Regions from separate parts of the Bacillus sp. JJ1566 genome, predicted to be linked through region 1. Evidence: riboswitches for the same ligand, from Rfam matches in the RefSeq annotation. Region 1 holds a riboswitch; each other region holds the start of a gene.
What was found. Region 1 has a riboswitch for S-adenosylmethionine ahead of V7112_RS23240 (Fur-regulated basic protein FbpA). Riboswitches for the same ligand answer to the same signal wherever they lie in the genome.

Region 1 (5,542 bases):
CAAATGATTGAATAATAGAAACAATTTATCAACGTCACCACTGCTTGGTGCTGCATTGATCCGTAAATCTAAATTTTGTATCCTTTTAGCTTCTGAAAATCCCGTCACTAAGGGGTGTGGAATGAAGGAATGCCAGTTCCCCTCCAACGTATCTAGATTAAGCAGAAAGAATTGATTATCCTCTTTATCCAATTCGGTTTTTCTAGTAATCTCTTTAAATAACTCAAAGACGATTACATTTGCAAGCATCGCTCCTGCTATTTGAGAGAAATTGGATAACGGCTGATCTTTGTGAAGTGCAGATTCGTGTATGCGCCTCCACGCCGATTCCCAACATCCCCTTGAGTCAGGACGTACAAGGGGACCTGCCATACCCATTTGTTCTAAACAAATAGCGGGGAGAAACCCCTTCTTTTCTCTCCTACAAACCTCATTAAGAGCACGTAATTCCTCAACATCACCCTCTTGTGACACATACAAAATGAAGTGAAATTCTTGTACAATTTCTCTCCAAGTACTCATCCCATCGTTTTGTAGGGTTAACACCTTAACCATTACCTCGGGATCCGTTTGTCGTGCATGTGCAATGTGTTCTGACAACCTTTTTTTATTAGTAGATACTTGGTCGGTGATTAGTACATGGAACTTAGGTAATCCGGATTCGAGTAATGCAGATACTAACGATACTAAAAATGGACCAGATCCAACTACCAAGACGTTTGACTGACGGTAGGCTTGAAAGCGATATGCGGCGGAATCCCCGAAGTTTTCCAGGAATTCAATTTGTGATGCATACTTCTTAATAACATCAGACTGTAATTGATGCGGCAAATCTTGACTTACATCTCGAACAAATCCATTGCGATACAGCGTTTCTGCAATTTCATAAACTCGTTCTCGGTATGGGTCGGATAAACCTTCTGTTAAATTCCCCAACGTGTACTCTCCATTGAACATCGGTATTAGCTTTTCAACCCACTTATCGATTGTATTTCCTTCCATACGGAAAGAACTTGTATTGTTCCGAAAATAGACACTGTTAGAATAAGGGAGAAAAAACGTATCTCTTTTCACTTTGAGACGCATAGAAGGGGTTAATTTTGTCATTCCGCTCCTCCTTTACTGAATAGCAAGTTTGAGGTTCTTTACCATCACTGTCACTATAATCCTATGTAAAGAAATTTGTCTCATATGTCTACTCTTAAAAAGAAAGCCCCTAAAGCCATTTTTTCAGGGGCTGCACTTCTTAATAGGTTAGATTTGTTTTGTATCTAAATTCGAATCAGTGGTGACCTCCACAACGGTGTCCGCCTCCACAACGGTGTCCCCCTCCACAGCGTCCACCACAATGAGAGCAACTAAAGCAACTAAAACAACGGAAACAATTAAAGCAATTAAAGAAGCACCGAGCACAACTAAAGCAACTTGAACAACGTCCAAATCCAAATCCTAATCCACCAATTCCGCCAATTCCACCAATTCCACCAAATCCACCTAATTGTCGGGCAGATTCATCATAATACTGGTTTGGATCCCAAGGAACTACATCAGTCGAATGGAAATCTCCAATATTCAACATTTGGAGTTCATTTTGAAAATTATTCACTAATATTACCTCCGATTATTCATTTAAGGTGTGAAAGTACTTTAAAATGAAAATAAACGAGCAAAATAGAAATAATGTGTTCAAGTTATATTCTAAATATTTCAAAGACTTTCATAAACAAAATATGAACTATTATGGGTATTGTGCCTGATTACACCGCCTATTTTAAATTAACCAATCGACAAAAAGACATTTAGAAATCGTATTATCTCAAATGCCTTTGAAAATGGTGCTTTTATTAATTTCAAAAATACAAAAAAAGGTCACATAAAATTATTTATGCATAAATTATAGTAGACACATCGGAATTATAGGTTTAAACTTAAGGTATTATTAAAATAAAAAATATATAATGCTTATCCAGAGAGGTGGAGGGACTGGCCCAACGAAACCTCAGCAACATATTCATAAGAATACTGTGCTAAATCCTGCAAGCTTACAGCTTGATAGATAAGTTGAGGTTACAACCTAATTAAAAAATCCTCTCCTTATCTTTTCAATGGCACATTGAAAAAAATTTAAGGGAGAGGATTTTTTATTATGAGTTTACTAAGGGAACCTGTTGAAAATAGACGGAACGAGTTAATAAACAAATTACTTAGACTTGATCAATATAAAAAAGATGGAAAACATCTTTTTGAATTATCTTTATCCGAGTTAGAATATGAAAATTTTAAAGCTCAATCTGATGAACATCCGCATTCTAATCATTCATCCTTAAGATGGAAAAATTTCTAAAGTTATTTGAACATAGACAAGACTGTATTTCTATTGAAATGCAGTCTTGTCACAGACGTACCCACCTTTTTTATCACATGACCTTACTTCGATTTAGCTTGTTCACTTTTAGCTTTACCAGGTATTAAATGAACATCGCTAGTTGGTCCGAATCCGCTCCATCTGTATCCTGAAACTTCAAGAAGTCCGTTTTGAAGGACATCTGAGAGTCTTTCTCTCTTTGAGTATTTGAATGCATGACCGACTGCTTCTACTTTAAATGTGTATCGCTTTCCTTGTTTTAATCCTGTTACCGTATAACTTGTATCTGATGTTGTCATTTCCGAATTAATAGGTGTAAATACCGCTCTTTCAGGTTTGATAGGTTGCCTATTCACATATACCCGGTATCCGATTACATCTTGATTAATCGCTGTTGCAGCGTTCCATGATAGAGTTACACTAGTTCCATCTGTATTAATTTTTGCTTCTAAGCCACCATCAATGGATGGTGCACCAATTGGGTAAGCTCTTGCTGTTTCTGTTTCTAGGACATGATTATATTTTGCCTTATTACCTGCAAGATCAACTGCTTCGACTTCAATATGATATTTTGTACCAGGTTCTAGGCGTGTTAATGTGTATTTATTAGATGTTGCAAATCCATGTAATTCTCCATTTGCATAAACGTTGTAACCAGCAATTCCTGTATCGTCACTAGCAGCATCCCAAGTTATGGAAGTCCAAGTAAACCCTGTATACACCACATTTACTTCCTTGCCACTAAAAGTATCACTGGAAGCAATTTTAGTTGTTGATTCTGAAATCTTTTTATTCTTCGGTAAAACAGGAGCTGTTTGATCAGCACCACCATTTGTAATTACCTTAATTTCTGGTCCATTAGACGTACGGTTTCCAATAGCATCGGTTGCTTCCACTTTAAATGTGTATTCTGTAGCGGGTGCCAGTCCATCTACAGTAAAACTAGTGAGATTCGTAGTTGAATAGTCTCCACCAAGTTTTTCACCATTTTTATAGATTGTATAACCCCTAACACCAACATTATCTGTTGCTTCACTCCATGTTAAAGTTACACTTTTTCCATCAGGTGATGACTGAGCATCAATAACCGTGTCTTCTCCCCATTCTGGTTTTTGTGTAGCATCAGTAGGAGTTGCTGTTGTGTTCTCAAACACAAGTCCTGTCGAATTTGTTATTCTCCATGGGTTTCCGCCATTATCTTTGACGTTTGTAAAAGATACATTAATAAATTTAAAGTCTTTTGCGTAATTCATATTTACGGAATAAACATTATCGAATTTAACATTTTTGAATGTTATATTTTCGTGATAAACTTCACCTGCATTATTATTACCATTCACAAGGATAGATTGCTTATTACTCCCTCCTTGATTACGAACGGTTGTATCAACAATCTCCATATCTCTAAATTGTGAGATGATCTCTGCAGGCTCGTATAGGATTGCAGCATTTGCATCCGTATAAGCTGAAGTGAAGACAAATGGACCGTCACCATCAATACCCTCTAATGCATTATTTCTAAAAAGGATATTTTTAGCTCCACCACCCATTGGTGTATTTGTCTTACTGCGTAAACCAACATCTGTTTTATACATGATATTATCTTCTACTAAAAAATCCTGGATCCAGCCACCAGTATGACTACCGGTAACAACCCCACCGTGACCCTCACGAATATAGTTATTGAAAATCCAAGCATTTCCAGTTGGTTCACTATTGGATGCTGCTTGTCCCATACCTGACGCGAAGTTAATTGCATCATCGCCCGTATCCACAAAGTTATTGAATACCATGATATTTTGAGAGTCACCAAACTCGTAACCATCTGCATTATTTCCGTCATACGTTTTGGAAATGGTTCCATTTATAACGATATTTTTACTATGAAGATTCACAATCCCGTGATTTGCAGGATTAAGTTGGGTAATTCCTTCATAATACATTCCATCTACTCCGCGAACCGTAATCAGATTTGAACGAGTTGCATAAGCAGACTTTGCATCCATGCCTAATTCTTGTGCGGCATATGATTGGTTTGCAGCCAAGATTCCAAACGTATTATCAGACCCAAGATCTAATGGACTCATTTTCCCATTCTCTACTTTTACATTTCCAGTTACTCTTGAATTATTGCCTGCTATATAACGTGGCAATTCATTTCCAAGTTCATCAATGGTAGGATGGTTCTTATCATATTTCCACCCGTTTCCATCGATGATACCGTCACCCACAATTCGAATGTTTTTCAGGCTTCCATAATCGTATGTATGTGCATTGATGAGTGAATATGAACGTTCATCAGTTGAATAATCATATAGCCAGAAATTCATACTGTAGTCTTTGGCATCCGGTGAGCCAAGTAAATATCCATCCACTTGTAAAGTCATATCAGATTTAAGCCACAATTCTCCAGATATAAATGTTCCTTCTGGAATTAACACCTTTGAGCCAGGTGTTGCAGCGTCAATGGCTGCTTGAATAGCTTCAGTATCCTTTGTATCATCATCAGGTGTTGCCCCATAATCTACAATATTAAAAATCTCCGGTATCTTTGTTGTTTTACCTACAATTTTATTTGAAGGAGGTGATTCCACCCCGTCAGCATTTATAGATGTTACATAAAATTCGTAGGATTTATTAGGTTTTAGATTGTTAACGTTAAAATTATGGATAAGAATTTTTTCGTGGAAATTGTCCTTATCGATATTTTCATAGAAATTATCGATATAAGCTTTTGCAGGTCCACTATTATCTTCTGAAGCGCTTCCTATTTTCTTCTTGTCCATGTAGATATTAAAATCAACTATGTCATCATAATTCTCGGGCTTCTCCCAAACAAGAGTAATGCTGTCTTCATCAAAAGCAAGGTTAGGAATCTGTAAATTCACAGGTGATGCGGGGACATTAGGCGATCCTTCCGACTCTGCATAAACTGCCCCACTAAAGCTACTAAAAACGAATAGTAAAATTAAAAACAAAATTCCATTCACTTTAAGACTCTTCAAGTACATCTACCACCTTCTAGTATTTTTGTTAATCTAATAAACTTATTAATCCTCCTTTCTTTTAATTTTTATATAGACCTTTTTCTGTGCAGAAACACTGTAATTTAAAGGTCTATATTTTAAGGGAAATCGGAATTACAAATCTATGTTAATCTCTTCCATTAAAAACGTA
Region 2 (5,542 bases), on a different contig from region 1:
GAGGGATATCATCATTACCGTTTTTCAGGAAAACATTGAAGATATCTTTGTTGTTGGGGACAAGGGGACAGGTACATCTTCCCAGCTAGGACGATGTACCTGTCCCTCTGTCCCTCAGGATAAACTCGAAACACTTGAGTATCTTTTTAAGAATTGCAGGCCGGAGTTTCTCGATATGAGTTTACGAGAGTGGCTCGAAGGAAACAAAACAGCAATCGATTATGTGCAAAAAAATGCCGATACTATTCGTAATCATCCACTAATGCCATCCGAAGTAGTTGTTCGTGGATTATTTATTAATATAGAAACCGAAGAAGTGTCAGAAGAGCCTGCGAAACCAGGAAAGAGACAGGTAATTGGATGAAATTAGAAAAGTCCAAACCTGCAAAGGCAACAAAAGAAGCAAGGTAATCCTTGCTTCTTTTAGTAGTATCCTTTATGAAAGTTAATCCTTCTTCAAACGCGCTGCCAAACGGTTGCCGGCAGATTGGAGTCCTTGGACTAAGATAATAAGTAATATGACGGTAATATACATGACATCCACTTCATAACGAAGGTGACCATAGCGATAAGCAAGGTCCCCAAGTCCACCTCCGCCAACTAACCCGGCCATTGCTGATGCACCAATTAGACCAATGGTTGCAATAGTCAAGCCAAGAATAATGGATGAACGGGATTCTCTGACAAGCACATGCCATATAATATGTCGTGTTTTTATTCCCATTGCCTCATAGGCTTCCAATACTCCACGGTCTACTTCTAATAGAGCTGTTTCCATTAATCTTGCAATATATGGAGCGGTATACACAACTAATGGGACAATTACCCCTTTAACACCAATAGATGTCCCAACAATCAGCTTTGTAAAAGGGAGGATGAAGAACAATAAGATGATGAAAGGGATGGACCGAATAATGTTAATAACAATATTTAAAATTTGATATACATACTTATTAGCTAAGGCCTTTTCTGGTCTTGTTAAAACAAGCAATATTCCAAGTGGAAGACCAATTAAAACGGAAATCCCCAATGCAATTCCAACCATTTGGAACGTTTGGATAGTAGCTTCCCAAAGGTCACTGCCCCAAAGCTCAAGAAATTCTTCTATTCTTGTTTTCACTTGCGCTCACTCCTTCCACATGTACATGATGTTGCTCCAAGAAACTTAGGGCTTTTTCAATCTCTACGATGTCACCCTTTAAGTGAATCAAAAGCTGTCCAAAGTTTTCTTCCTTTAATCGAGTAATGCTTCCGGATAAGATGTTTGGAAAGACATCAAATTTCTTACTGACTAAGGCTAAAGCTGGTTCACCTGAAGATTCTCCAAAGAAGGAAAGGGTGACTACTTGGCCTGTTTCATTTAAGGTAGTGAGCATTTCATCTGGGATATTATGTGAAAATAGGCTATTAACAAATCTTTTTGTTGTAGAATGCTGAGGGGATGTGAAAATCTCTCTCGTTGTTCCTTCTTCAATAACCTCGCCATTTTCCATAACAGCAACCCGGTCACATATCCGTTGGATGACATTCATTTCATGAGTAATAAGTAAAATGGTAATCCCAAGCTCTTTGTTGATCTTCAATAATAAGTCCAAAATCGCTTCTGTTGTATCTGGATCAAGTGCACTTGTAGCTTCATCACTTAAAAGAATCTCTGGCTCGTGAGCTAGTGCACGTGCAATCGCTACTCTTTGCTTTTGTCCACCCGAAAGCTCAGAAGGATAGGCATGATGCTTCTCCTCGAGGCCGACAATATTTAAATATTTTGTAACCCGCGCCTCGACATCTTGTTTGCTTAAACCAGTAAGCTTTAATGGAAGTGCAATATTTTCATAGACTGTTGCTGTCTTCAAAAGATTAAAGCCTTGGAAAATCATCCCGATTCGTCCGCGGGCTTCACGGAGTTTTCCATTTGATAGCTTCGTCAAATCTACATTATTCACGTTTACAGAGCCTGAATCAGGCTTTTCTAGAAGGTTCACACATCGAATAAGGGTACTTTTTCCTGCACCGCTATAACCAATCACACCATAAATCTCGCCTTTTTTTACTGAAATGGAAACATCCTTTAAAGCGTGAATTGAACCTTGTTTAGCTGTAAAAGTTTTTGAGATTCCCACTAATTCAATCATTTGTAAAACTCCCTTCTAAGCTGGTATACATCCTTTTTTCAAAAGTATTAATAGTAGTATAAGGAGGACGCAGTATCGAAAAGGTTACCACGTCCTCCAATAGATTTTTTCTTACCAAGAAGGAATAATAGAACCCTTGAATTCTTCTTCAATGAATTTTGTTATTTCTTCACTACGATAAATATCCGCTAATTTCGTAATAATTTCATCATCTTTGTTTTCAGTTCTAACGGCAGCATGGTTTACATATGGAGAATCCTTAGGTTCGATAAAAATGGCATCCTCGGAAGGTGTAAATCCTGCTTCAATCGCAAAGTTCGTATTAATCGCTGCTGCATCAAGTTCTTCTAGCTGACGTGCAATCTGTGCAGAGTCAAGTTCAATGAACTCGTAATTATTTTTATTTTCCTCAATATCCTTAACAGTCGAGTTGATTCCAGTATCTGGGTCTAATTTGATCAAGCCTGCTTTTTCAAATAGAAGGAGTGCACGTCCGCTGTTTGTTGGGTCACTAGGTAAACCGATTTTAGCTCCATCTTTAAGCTCACTTACATCCTTTACCGTTAATGAATAAACTCCCATTGGGAATGTTACAGTGTCGAATGATTTTATAAGGTCCAATTTACGGTCTTCTTTAAATGCATTAAAGTACGGCTCAGTTTGGAAAATGTTTAAGTCGAGCTCTTTTTCATCTAAGGCAATATTTGGCATAACATAGTCGGTGAAGACTTTGATTTCGATATTTAGGTCTTCTTTCTCTGCAAGCTCTTTTACTTTTTCAAGAATTTGTTCGTGAGGACCTGCTGTAACACCAATAACTAGCTTTTCGTCACTGTATAAACCTTCAGCTTTTTCGTCTTTTGAACCACTAGACTCACTGCTTCCACCGCATGCTGCAAGAACCGAAATAACTAAAACCAATAAACTAGCTAATAACCACTTTTTCATGTCTTTTCCTCTTTTCGTTGTGTATTTTGATTGAACTTTGATTAATGGACTTTATTGAAATAAAGATTTTCTACTTCACGTATGGCAGATAAGAGTGCTTCTTCTGAAATACTTATCTCCATGAAATGGATCGATTCCTGAGGAAGAGTTGCTTTTCTAACGATTTTATCTAAAAGAGTTTGATCCTCCAGATTGATCGTTAAGTCTGCTAAGCTTACTGGAAGTCCCCACTCCTGATAATAGTTTGACAGTCTTAAAATCTCTTGCAGCTTGTTCTCTAGGGCTAATTGGACCAGTATTCCATATGCAACAAGCTCACCGTGTAGAAAGCTTCTGGCTTCGGTTGCTTCGGTGAGACCATTATGAACAGAATGGGCGCCGGCTACTCTTCCTGCTTTTTCTCCAAAGCCGCCTACCATACCACCAGTCATAATAATTGCCTCAATTACTCTAACCAGTTCATCAGAGACAATTCCTTTAGAAGCAGATTGGATAGCTGCTGTGGCATCCTTTAGCAGAACATCTCTGCAAATAGAGGCTGAGAATTGTGAAACCTTAAGCCAAACCGGTAGTTCTTGATTTTTGAAAAATGAAGAAGTTAATGCCTCTGCTTCATAAAACTTCGCTAGCGTATCGCCAATTCCAGCTCGTAAGTACTTTACTGGAGCTTTTGCAATTACAGCAGGTTCAATAAGTACTAGGGTATTGGCAAGAGGGAATTCGGTGTAGTGTGTGAAAACTCCATTTTGGTCATAGAACACACTAAGAGGAGTCCATGCCGCACAGGTTGATGCAATACTCGGAATTAAAATGGATTTTATACCTGCTTTTATTGCAGAAGCCTTGGCGATGTCTAGGGCTGTTCCGCCTCCGATACCAATGACTGCCTCAGCTGAATCCGCTGATAGCTGATCTGAAATACTTTCAACCTTCTGTAATGTGCAGTGGCCTTCTACAAAAGTAAAATTAGAACTATGGGAGTTTGTTATTTTCTCCGGTAAGTATGGGCGAACTGCATTCCAAGCCTTTGTACCGCATACTATATGCATTTTTTGAACTTTAAGCTCAGATAAAAGGATTTCTAATTCCTTAAGGATCCCTTCACCAATTCTATAATGACCGGGTGCTCCTTTAACAATCGCTATGGACATATTTTTCATCCTTTCCTTCATAAAAATAAATGATCAAAAAATAGAAAATGCCTCTCATAAAGAGAGGCATAGATATACTTAAAAAGTAGCACCTCTCTCATTTTTCAAAATACATTGTATTTTGCAGGATTTAGCACCTGTTCATGTTTTTTAATTAAACATGAATGGTTGCCGGGCTTCACAGGGCCAGTCCCTCAGCCACTCTCAATAAGAGAATTTTTATTAAATTTATTTAATATTTTGATAGTAAACTGGATTTAAAGGTAAGTCAATGTTTTTTGTTGCAATTGTCTAAAATTTATAAATAAATGAGCAAAAGATTGCCCGCTGTTTCTAAATTAAACTTATTATCTTAAATCACACGTGCAGAAATAATTCCGTTAATTTGCTTGATTTTTTCTAGTATACTAGGAACGATTTCACCGTTAACTTCATTATCAATGTCAATCATTGTATAGGCATATTCACCGCGGCTTCTGTTTACCATGTCAGCGATATTTAGTTCATAGTTTGAGATAGCTGACGTGATTTGACCAACCATGTTTGGCACATTTTTATGGAATGCTGTTACTCGAGTTTTTCCTGTATAAGGAAGAGCTGCATTTGGAAAGTTCACTGAGTTTTTGATATTTCCTGTTTGCAAAAATTCTCTCGTTTGGCGAGCTGCCATAATCGCGCAATTTTCCTCTGATTCATTTGTTGAAGCACCAAGATGTGGTGTGCAAATGGTATTTTTCATTTTTAAAACATTTTCATTAGGGAAGTCGGTCATATACTTTCCTACAATACCATCTTCGAGAGCAACCGCGATATCAATTTCGTTGACAAGCTCTCCACGTGAGAAGTTAATAATGTGAACACCCGGCTTCATTATGCTGAATGCTTCTTTATTAAACATTTCTTTTGTATCTTTGGTTAATGGAACGTGTACGGTAATATAGTCAGACTCCGCAAACAGCTGTTCAATTGACATTGCACGCTGTACATTACGTGATAAATTCCAAGCTGTATCAACAGAGATGAATGGATCAAATCCAATAACATCCATATCTAGATCAAGCGCATCATTTGCGACAAGCGCACCAATTGCACCTAAACCAATAACACCTAAAGTTTTTCCTTTAATTTCTTTTCCGACAAATTGCTTTTTACCTTTTTCAACAAGTGCAGGTATTTGATCGCCTTTGTCTTCTAATGCTTTTGTCCAAGAAATACCAGCGAAAAGATTTCGGGATGTAGCCATTAAAGCAGTTAAAACCATTTCTTTTACAGCATTTGCATTAGCCCCTGGCGTGTTAAAAACAACAATCC
Region 3 (5,542 bases), on a different contig from region 1:
GAATTCAATCACCAACTGAATACATGGCAATTCGTTTTGGTTTACCAGCACAGCAAGTTACAGCATGGACTGGGGTATTAATTAAGCTTCTTGATATCGGTGCAAAATGGGCATCTATGGGTATTTTATTAAGTGGTTTCACTGGACTTCCAATTTGGTTAGGTATCATTTTATCAGGTGCAGTTTCCTTAATTTATGTTACAATTGGCGGACTTTGGGCTGATTTAATAACTGACTTTGTTCAATTTATTGTACAATTAATCGCTGGTATTGTTATTTTTGTGGGTGTTTTCAGCCACCTTGGAGGGTTAGGCTCGGTATTCACAATGTGGGGAGACCTACCAGAAGGTCATGCAAGTCCATTTAATGGTTCTTATACTCCACTATGGGTATTCCTGTTCTTATTCGTTAAATTCTTTGACTACAACGGTGGTAACTGGAACCTTGCAGCAAGATTTATCTCAACACCAGATGGCGAAAATTCAAGAAAAGCAGCAAGACTTTCAGCTATCCTTTACTTTGTATGGCCATTATTAATTTTCTTACCAATGGTAGCAGCACCACTTGTTTTTAGCGATTTAAGTGACCCAGCTTCACAATTATATCCATTATTAACTACAACATTCTTACCAGCTGGTTTAGTTGGATTAGTTTTAGCATCTATGTTTGCAAGTACAATGGGTATGACAGTATCAGATATCAACGCTTTAACAGCAGTTGTTCAACGTGATATCTTACCAGTTCTAAATAAGAAATTTAAAGAAATGAAAGAAAATGTTGATAAAAGATCTCTTTGGATTGCACGTGGTTTAACAATTATGTTTACCATCATTACAATTATTGTTGGTCTAAAACAAGAACAATTCGGTGGCGTTCTTGGACTAGTTATCACATGGTTCTCTGCATTAGTTGGACCAATGGCAGTACCTTTGATTTTCGGTTTATTCTCTAAATTTAAACACAGCACTGGAGCAGTAGCAATTTATTCAATCGTAGCGGGTGTAGTTGGGTTTGCAATCACACAATTAACCGATATTATCCCTACTGATGTTAAGGTGGCTTTCCCATTAATCGTAACTTCAATCGTGTTCTTTGGTGGAGGCTATATCAACAAGCGTAGAGGTGTTACTGTATCACCTGAAGTTGAGGAGTTACTACAATTCTTAGACACAGGCAAAGACGAAAAAAAGACTGATGATGTAAAAAAAGCAATCTAATATGATGAAAACAGAAGACCTCGTTATTGAGGTCTTCTGTTTTTTGCATTAAAATGGGACGGAGGGACATTGTCCCCATGACCCACTAGGAGAAGGATAATGAAGGCAAAGATTATTTTTATTATTGTGATGTTGATTTTTGGTAGCATTGGTTTGTTTGTGAAGAATATTGATCTATCCTCTAGTGAAATTGCTTTGTTCAGAGGAGCATTTGGCAGTTTGTTTTTAATTGTTGCTAGTTTTCTAGTAAAGAAGAAGTTTTCTTTCAAAACGTTCAAGAAGAATCTTATCTTTCTGCTTTTATCAGGGGCAGCATTGGGCTTTAACTGGATTTTTTTATTCGAATCTTTCCGCTATACAACCATTGCTAACGCCACTCTTAGCTATTATTTTGCACCAGTGTTTGTGATGATTTTGGCACCTTTTTTACTGAAGGAAAAATGGACATGGATGAAGGGGATAGGTATTACTCTTGCCTTTTTAGGATTACTTTTGGTTGTCAATCCTGGGGCCGAAGCGGCTGTTGGAGCTTATAACCACTCTGTTGGCATTATGTATGGTTTATTGGCTGCCGCTTTTTATACAAGTGTGATTCTCCTGAATAAATTTATTAAAAGTCTATCCGATTTTGAAACAACTATTATGCAGCTTTTAACTGCTTCGATAGTATTGTTCCCTTATGTCCTGGCATCGCAAAATATGAATTACTCCGATTTAGGTTTACAATCAATCATTCTACTATTTATTGTGGGAATTATTCATACAGGGGTCGCGTACTTATTATATTTTTCAGTGTTGAAAAAATTAAAGGCGCAAACCATCGCAGTATTTAGCTATATCGATCCCATTTCCGCCGTGATCATGGCTGCGATTATTTTGAATGAAAGTATGGGTTTTGTACAAATTGTAGGTGGAGTCTTCATATTAGGATCTTCTTTTGTTAGTGAGATTAATTGGAAAAGATTACTAAAATCATAGAAGTTTATTTATAACATTGTTGTTGACAATACATTTTTTTTGGTCTAATGTTTAATATATAATTTAATATTTCGAAATTTTCTTATCCAGAGAGGTGGAGGGACTGGCCCTACGATACCTCGGCAACAGACTTTTAAAGTACTGTGCCAATTCCAGTAGCATGATGCTAGAAGATAAGAAGAGCGGATTTTTCATTTGCCTATCCAACCCTCTTCTTATTTTCAAGAAGAGGGTTTTTTACATTTCAAATAAGTTAATGAGGTGATTGTATGTCAACGGTACGAACAGAAAATGAATTATTAAAAGCATTTGAAATTCTGAAAAGTAAAGAGTGGGTTGATCTTACACATACATTTGGACCAGACTCTCCCCATTTTTCAGCGTTTAACGATGCTGAATTTAAGACACTTTTTACCCATGAGGACGGCTTTTTTGCACAAAGCTTTACATTCCCAGGTCAGTACGGAACCCATATTGATGCGCCAATCCATTTCGTTCCTAACCAACGATATTTGGATGAACTAGAGTTAAAGGAACTCGTTCTACCCCTTGCTGTGATTGATAAGTCAAAGGAAGCAGAAGAAAATCATGATTTCATTTTAAGTGTTGATGATATTCTAAAATTTGAAGAAGAACATGGTGAAATTGAAGCCGGTACATTTGTGGCATTAAGAACGGACTGGAGCAAGCGTTGGCCAAACAAAGCAGCATTTGAAAATAAGGATTCTGATGGGAATAGTCATGCTCCAGGTTGGGGAATTGAGGCCTTAAAATTTTTATTTGAGGAAAGAAAGATTAAAGCTGTTGGCCATGAAACATTTGATACAGACGCAGCGATTGATTATCGAAAAAATGGGTCACTAATTGGAGAGTACTACGTTCTAGAGCAGGATACATTTCAAGTCGAATTATTAACTAACCTTGATAAGGTACCAGCAAAAGGAGCTGTTATTTTTAATATCTGTCCAAAACCCGAAAAAGGATCCGGATTCCCAGTACGCTCATTTGCCATTTTGCCATAGGTGGGACAGGGAGACAGGTCCCTTGTCCCAAAAACAAATTTTGAAAGTAAGATAATAATAGACGGGAGATACAATAAAATGACAACAAAAACAATAGTTAAAGCACCATTTCGTGCAGACCATGTAGGAAGTTTATTACGTCCAGAGAGAATTCATCAAGCAAGAAAGGATTTTCAAGCAGGAGCAATTACTGCACAGGAACTTCATTCAATTGAAACAGAAGAAATTAAAAAGGTTGTTGATAAACAAATCGAAGTTGGCTTACAAGCGGTCACAGATGGTGAGTTTCGTCGTAGATTTTGGCATACAGATTTCTTAGAGCATTTAAATGGAGTTGAGGGCTACGTTCCGGATCATGGCTTTAAATTCAAGGGTGAGGAAACAGAACGCTATGATGTGCGAGTTATTGGGAAAATTTCATTTAACCAAGACCATCCACATATTAAAGATTTCATTGAATTTAAAGAAATTGTAGGTGACCGTGCCGTTGCGAAACAAACAATTCCAAGTCCAAACCAACTATTTAATGCGGGTATTCGCAACAAGGATATCTATCCGGACCTTGAGGAGTATGCAAATGATATTATTCAAACATATCGCGATGCCATAACAGCATTTTACGAAGCAGGCTGTCGTTACCTACAACTAGACGATGTGTACATAGCAGGTCTGAATGCACCAGAAATCCCATTTAATGATAGTGGTTCTACTCGTGAGGAATTAATTGAATTAGCATTGAAGGTTGCAAATGGAGTGCTAGAAGGGAAACCAGAGGATTTAACCATCACAACACATCTTTGCCGTGGAAACTATCGCTCTAACTGGGCATTCGAAGGCAGCTATGCAAAAATTGCCCCTACCCTTTTTGCGAAAGAAAAAGTTAATGGGTTTTTCCTAGAATATGATGACGATCGTTCAGGAGATTTTACGCCACTTGAGTATGTTCCAAATGAAGGTCCTCGAGTTGTTCTTGGTGTATTTACATCAAAGCGTGGAGAATTAGAATCGAAAGAAAACATTATCGCACGCATAAAAGAAGCATCACAATTTGTACCACTTGAAAACTTATGTATCAGTCCACAATGTGGCTTTGCTTCAACTCATCATGGCAATATTTTAACGGAAGAAGAGCAATGGGCGAAATTGAAGTATATTGTTGATATTTCAAAAGAAATTTGGGGATAAGAAGGAAAGCGAACACTACTTGATGGGTGTTCGCTTTTTTTGATAGAAATGATCTATTTAATTATTTCATCAATAATCCCATATTCCTTTGCCTCTTCCGCACTCATGTAATAGTCACGATCGGAATCTTTTGCTACCTTTTCAACTGGTTGGCCAGTACGTTCTGAAATGATTTGATTGATATGTTCTCGAAGCTTAAGGATTCGTTTTGCAGAAATTTCGATTTCAGTTGCTTGACCCCGCGCCCCACCTAAGGGTTGATGTATCATAATTTCACTGTTTGGGAGGGCGAGTCTTTTTCCTTTTGTTCCGGCAAGCAAAAGCATAGCACCAAAGGATGCAGCCATTCCTGTACAAATGGTCCTAACATCCGGTTTAATATATTGCATCGTATCAAAAATGGCAAAACCAGCAGATGTTGAGCCACCAGGACTGTTGATATAAAGAGAAATATCTTTATCAGGGTCATCCGCAGCTAAAAATAATAGCTGAGCAACTATACTATTGGCAACAGCATCATTTATTTCATCACCGATCATGATAATCCGATCTTTTAATAACCTCGAGTAAATATCATATGAGCGTTCCCCTCGACTTGATTGTTCGATAACATATGGGACTGTATTCATTTTGTTATCCTCCTTATTCGCTTGCATTTTATTATGCAGCCATAGAGACAGTGCTTGAAGGAAGCTTATAGAGACGTGATTTTTGCATAGAACATGTCGGATTTGTATTTTTCGATAATGAGTGGATAGAAGGTATAGTCCTGATTAATATAGATGGATCTTGAGTGTTAAAAGATTCATGAAGTGCTTTTTGGATTTGCTCGCGATCTTCCTCTGACCAATATTGCTCAATAAGTGGGTTTCTTTCTTTCTTCTCCATTCTCTGTTTTGCACGATAAATGGCGGCTTTAACAGCAGTCTCATTTGTATTTAATAGTTCAGCTATTTCAGATATTTGAAATTGAAACCCTTCTTTTAAGACAAATATCACAGCTTGCTTTGGTGTCAACTTATTTATAAGCAGTTGTACAGCCTCAAAGCGCTCTTCAATTTGTCCGAATTCATCATATCCATCATCAGGAATAGCTTCAAGAGACTCTTTGCTTCGTTTTCGAACCGTGTCTATCCATTC

Region 2: linked by a shared signal. The riboswitch ahead of V7112_RS09455 (iron-containing alcohol dehydrogenase family protein) and the one ahead of V7112_RS23240 (Fur-regulated basic protein FbpA) in region 1 are both predicted to bind S-adenosylmethionine.
Region 3: linked by a shared signal. The riboswitch ahead of V7112_RS16635 (cyclase family protein) and the one ahead of V7112_RS23240 (Fur-regulated basic protein FbpA) in region 1 are both predicted to bind S-adenosylmethionine.

The regions. Positions count from the first base shown of each region.
Region 1 is NZ_JBALOP010000079.1:7,936-13,477, reverse strand. Features, by position in the region: gene V7112_RS23250 (putative thiazole-containing bacteriocin maturation protein) at 1-1,107, opposite strand, end outside; gene V7112_RS23245 (heterocycloanthracin/sonorensin family bacteriocin) at 1,283-1,579, opposite strand; SAM riboswitch class I at 1,960-2,063, shown strand; gene V7112_RS23240 (Fur-regulated basic protein FbpA) at 2,147-2,344, shown strand; gene V7112_RS23235 (fibronectin type III domain-containing protein) at 2,428-5,370, opposite strand.
Region 2 is NZ_JBALOP010000018.1:60,132-65,673, reverse strand. Features, by position in the region: gene V7112_RS09475 (carbonic anhydrase) at 1-364, shown strand, start outside; gene V7112_RS09470 (methionine ABC transporter permease) at 446-1,108, opposite strand; gene V7112_RS09465 (methionine ABC transporter ATP-binding protein) at 1,092-2,132, opposite strand; gene V7112_RS09460 (MetQ/NlpA family ABC transporter substrate-binding protein) at 2,244-3,080, opposite strand; gene V7112_RS09455 (iron-containing alcohol dehydrogenase family protein) at 3,122-4,231, opposite strand; SAM riboswitch class I at 4,326-4,445, opposite strand; gene V7112_RS09450 (phosphoglycerate dehydrogenase) at 4,584-5,542, opposite strand, start outside.
Region 3 is NZ_JBALOP010000043.1:19,306-24,847, reverse strand. Features, by position in the region: gene V7112_RS16645 (sodium:solute symporter family protein) at 1-1,217, shown strand, start outside; gene V7112_RS16640 (DMT family transporter) at 1,317-2,195, shown strand; SAM riboswitch class I at 2,275-2,375, shown strand; gene V7112_RS16635 (cyclase family protein) at 2,465-3,217, shown strand; gene V7112_RS16630 (5-methyltetrahydropteroyltriglutamate--homocysteine S-methyltransferase) at 3,296-4,402, shown strand; gene clpP (ATP-dependent Clp endopeptidase proteolytic subunit ClpP) at 4,456-5,058, opposite strand; gene V7112_RS16620 (sigma-70 family RNA polymerase sigma factor) at 5,063-5,542, opposite strand, start outside.